One region of the Shimazuella sp. NTD247 genome, then DNA from elsewhere that is predicted to be linked to it. Evidence: a T-box and tRNA genes for the amino acid it is inferred to sense, from the RefSeq annotation. Region 1 holds a T-box; the other holds one or more tRNA genes.

What was found. A T-box is a leader RNA that pairs with one kind of tRNA and senses whether it is charged. The one in region 1 lies ahead of serS (serine--tRNA ligase), so its partner is inferred to be a tRNA-Ser.
Region 2: it encodes a tRNA-Ser, which carries the amino acid that the T-box ahead of serS (serine--tRNA ligase) is inferred to sense. The anticodon was not compared.

The regions. Positions count from the first base shown of each region.
Region 1 covers NZ_JCAJZU010000004.1:31,670-34,128, reverse strand. Annotated here, with positions in the region: gene pdxS (pyridoxal 5'-phosphate synthase lyase subunit PdxS) at 1-231, shown strand, start outside; gene pdxT (pyridoxal 5'-phosphate synthase glutaminase subunit PdxT) at 221-817, shown strand; T-box leader at 846-1,042, shown strand; gene serS (serine--tRNA ligase) at 1,082-2,356, shown strand.
Region 2 covers NZ_JCAJZU010000005.1:14,243-16,701, forward strand. Annotated here, with positions in the region: gene AC5WOC_RS13125 (hypothetical protein) at 576-1,103, opposite strand; tRNA gene AC5WOC_RS13130 (tRNA-Ser) at 1,511-1,604, shown strand; tRNA gene AC5WOC_RS13135 (tRNA-Phe) at 1,618-1,693, shown strand; tRNA gene AC5WOC_RS13140 (tRNA-Thr) at 1,715-1,790, shown strand; tRNA gene AC5WOC_RS13145 (tRNA-Trp) at 1,837-1,910, shown strand; gene AC5WOC_RS13150 (YugN family protein) at 1,947-2,372, opposite strand.

The DNA.
Region 1 (2,459 bases):
GCAGATGCTGCTTTGATGATGCATTTGGGATCTGAAGGGGTGTTTGTTGGATCTGGTATCTTCAAATCTTCGAATCCAGCAAAATTTGCGAAAGCAATTGTAGAAGCAACTACGCACTACGAAGACTTTGCACTGATTGCGGAGTTATCCAAAGATCTAGGAAGTCCAATGACAGGGATTGAAATTTCAAAACTAGAAGCACATGAACGGATGCAAGAACGTGGCTGGTAATCGAAAAGTAGGTATTTTGGCTCTGCAAGGAGCTGTTCGAGAACACCAAAAAATATTAGAAAATCTTGGTGTAGATACCATTACAGTAAAACGAAAAGAACAACTGGAAGAAATAAATGGACTAGTCATTCCTGGTGGGGAGTCAACTGCCATTGGTAAATTGATTCGTCAATATGATCTAAGACAGCCGATTCTCGATTTTTATGATGCTGGTAATCCTGTTTTTGGAACGTGTGCAGGTCTTATTCTCATTGCAAAGCATATTCAAGAAAATGATGAACCTCATCTACCATTATTGGATGTAACGGTGCAACGCAATGCTTTTGGGAGACAAGTGGATAGTTTTGAAGCAGACTTGCCAATCGAGGGAGTTGCGGAAGATTTCCATGCTGTTTTCATTCGCGCCCCTCTGATTACATCAATTGGAGATGAAGTAGAAGTTTTAGCCACGATTCATGATCAAGTCGTTGCAGTAAAACAAGGGAATTTATTAGGTATTTCTTTCCATCCAGAACTGACAGATGATAAGCGATTGCATGCTTTTTTTCTTGATATGGTGGAAAAATCGATTGAAAAGCAAAGGTAAGCTCTGTATAATGAGCGATAATACAAATAGGATTGCGATGAAGAGAAAAGTATCAAAACAAATCTTTTTAGAGAGACGATGGTTGGTGAAAATCGTTAAGATTTGTTATGAGAATCCGCCTCAGAGCGAACCACGGTTGCGTGCCGTTATTTACGTATGGAGTGGGCTGTTTTTTTCTTCTAAAATGGTCAACAAGGGTGGCAACGCGGAACTTCCGTCCCTTAGGGATGGGGTTCCTATTTTTTATTTTGAGGAGGATTTTCTATGCTAGATATCAAATTGTTGCGAAGTAATTTTGTGGAGGTAAAAGAGAAATTGGCCTCCCGCAACGAAGATATCAGTGGACTTGATTCATTTGAAGCTGTCGATGCAAGACGCAGAGAAGCGATCACCAAAAACGAAAAATTAAAAAGCGAACGTAACCAAGTAAGCCAAGAGGTGGCGCGCAAGAAAAAAGCAAAAGAAGATGCAGAAGACTTAATATCCAACATGCGTCAAGTTGGCGAACAAATAAAACAATTGGACGATGAAATTCGTGAATTGGATGAGCAGCTTTCACAAATACTGTTGTCTTTACCGAATATCCCACACGAATCTACACCTATTGGGCTTACAGAAGAGGAAAATGTGCCAATTCGCCATTGGGGCGAAGTCCCTTCTTTTGATTTTGAACCAGTCGCTCATTGGGATTTGGCACAAAATCTTAAGCTCTTGGATTTTGAACGTGCAAGTAAAGTGACAGGCTCTCGGTTTGTATTTTATACTGGCTTGGGTGCTCGTTTAGAACGTGCTTTGATGAACTTTATGCTTGATCTGCATACAACTGAGCATGGTTATAAAGAAATGATTCCGCCGTATATTGTCAACAGCCAAAGCATGACGGGAACAGGGCAGCTTCCCAAATTTGCAGAAGACGCTTTTGCACTTGCTAATACAAATGGTTATTATTTAATCCCCACATCAGAAGTTTCAGTTACTAATTTTCATTCAGGAGAAATTCTTGCTGATCAGGAACTGCCTATCTGCTATGCAGCTTATAGCGCTTGCTTCCGTTCTGAAGCAGGGTCGGCCGGCCGTGATACGAGAGGATTAATTCGTCAGCATCAATTTAATAAAGTTGAATTAGTAAAGTTTGTCCGTCCAGAAGAATCGTATGATGAGCTGGAAAAACTTGTGCAGAATGCAGAGAAAGTATTGCAGTTATTGGAATTGCCTTATCGTGTATTGTCGATGTGTACAGGTGACCTTGGGTTTACTGCAGCAAAGAAATATGATCTGGAAGTATGGCTGCCGAGTTCTGGTGCATATCGAGAAATCTCTTCCTGTAGTAACTTTGAAGATTTCCAAGCAAGACGGGCAAATATTCGGTTTCGCAGAAGTGCTAAAGACAAACCGGAGTTTGTTCATACATTAAATGGATCTGGTCTGGCGATTGGGAGAACTGTTGCTGCGATACTAGAAAACAATCAACAAGCAGATGGAAGTATTCGCATTCCAGAGGCGTTAGTACCGTACATGGGAAGAGACATAATTCAATAAAAGTAACTTATAAATTCTTTGTTCGTATTGGACAAAGAATTTATTTATTATTTGAATTCTATGTGAATTTTGGTAAAATAGAAGTGAGGATTCTTACCCAGGA
Region 2 (2,459 bases), on a different contig from region 1:
TAGACGTATTTTCAATAAATATATATGATTTAAGAGAATTGCGTCAAGAAAGAACCGAAAATATATTCGCAATTAAAAGATAAAAAAACCTAGTTACAAGTTTAGTAACTAGGTTTTTGCAAAAGTTATCTACGAAAACACTATGATCTGGTAACGCCACTGAGCTAGACCCCGTATAGGGGGGTCGATTGTGATCGCGGCTATGCCTACTTAGGCGGTTCACAATCACCCCCCTATACGGTAGGGCTAGTATAGTAACGCGGGGCCAGATGATGTATGAGAGTCTTGCGCGCTGATATGGCGTAACGCCATACACTAAGAAGCTAGATAACTTTAAAGTTTATGTACACTTTTCAAACTACAATCACAATTTAACATAGAACATATATTTTTGCAAATGAAAATTTTATGTAAATAAATGTAAGAAGACAGGGGGATAGAATACAAGGGAAATGCAGTTGCGCCCCCCTATTCTTTGGTGGAAAGGAGGGCGAGGGCTGTCCCGTCAATCGTTTTGCACCCGAGGTGGTGTCGGGATGTATTGCTATGCGGTACAGTTGCTCTTACCGTAAAGGCTAGAGCTGGAACATCGCTTCCAGAAGCGGCTCCAGGTTCTCCCAACGGTCCTTTCGAGGAAACGTTTCCAGAAGCCTCTTGGCCCCGGCCGTCGTCTTTTCCATGAAGTAGAGCTCAGAGAACTCCTGATCCGATCCCTTCTGGCGAGCCATCAGCTGCTCTTTGCACAAAGGAGTCTGCGCAAAGAGCAGCTCGATGCTGCCGTTCTTCCGCCGCCCGAGAAAGGCAACGGAGTAGGAGGAGATGTCCGCAGGACTGTTTGCATCCAGGTTCATCTCTTCCTTCATCTCCCTCTTGCCGTTGGAGATGAGGGGGTTCGGCGCGTCCATGTCGTCGTCGTCCAACATGCCGCCGACACCAACGATTTTTCCAGCGTGGTGTGTGTTTGCTCCGCTCTTCGCGAAGACAAGGATGCCCTCCGCATTCGACGATCGAGACGACGTTGACCAAGGCTCCAGGCTGCCCAGTACTCCGGATCCACTTGAAGACATCGTAGCTCGAACGGTAGACATGGTAGTGACGGCCATCCTCCGACTCCTCGGCGACGATGTGTACCCCGCCGATTGTGAGAGTGGGGTTTTTGGCTGTCTCTTCCAGCCAGTTTTCCTTGATCTCCTCCCAGTCCTGGGAGGAGAGAGGCAGGTCGCCGATCGCCTCCACACTGAACTCGTCGAGGGTGGTACCGGCAGGCAGGGGCGTAACGCTCATGGGACTTCCTTCTGACAGAGAGTTCGGTTGTTGCTTTTGGTATATTACAAAGTGGAGTGGTTTGGTATAATTGGAAGAAGCGATGTATATCATTATGTTAAAGGTTATTTTTGCAGGAATATCAATGTTTTCTCTACAAACAAAAAATAAAATGAAAAAAGTAGTTGACAATAGGTTGCCCAACAGGTTAAGATAGAAAACGTTCCTGACAAAAACAAAGTGTTTTGGAGAGGTGTCCGAGCTGGCCGAAGGAGCACGATTGGAAATCGTGTAGGCGGGCAAAACCTGTCTCGAGGGTTCGAATCCCTCCCTCTCCGCCATTCTTACATAGATGGCTCGATAGCTCAGTCGGTAGAGCAGAGGACTGAAAATCCTCGTGTCGGCGGTTCGATTCCGTCTCGAGCCACCATTTAAAACACTTTTTATATATGCTGGCATAGCTCAGCTGGTAGAGCAACTGACTTGTAATCAGTAGGTCGCGGGTTCGACTCCTGCTGCCAGCACCATATCTTCTTCTAGCCACCAATTATTAGGCTTGGTGGCTTCTATTATAGGGGCGTAGTTTAATGGTAGAACAGAGGTCTCCAAAACCTCCAGTGTGGGTTCAATTCCTACCGCCCCTGCCATACATAAAAAAAGCTACTCATTTTGAGTAGCTTTTTTTATGTATGGAGTAAAATATGTTCTACTTGTTGTAAGATGTCTTCTGCTCTTGTGATCCATTTTTGGTCAATGGGATGATCTTCTACAGGGATAGGAGCGGTGAATTGATCAACCATCCCGCTGAATACTCCTGTATCTGCTGCAGGGTCGTTTGAATCGTCGGTGCGAAATTCATGTTTGATAACAAAGGGCTTGCCGAGTCGAATAACAGTGTCAGGATCACCAATATCACCAGTCACTTGGAAGACAGGTATACGCAAATAGTACCGGTTGCCGTGCTCTTCTTCCCAGTCTAATGCTTTATCAAAATATCCATGTTCATATGTAAATCCGCCGCCTAGATGGAAATCTTCCGGTTCTAGTTTATCTGAAATCACATAAAATTTCTCTATTTTTCCTTCGAGAGGGGAGTCAATTGGGATCATATGAGAAAAGCTCCTTTTTCATCTAGTGTTTGTAGATTGCGTTTTCTCATACATGATTAATGGTGGGGGATATTTTTCTGCCTCTAA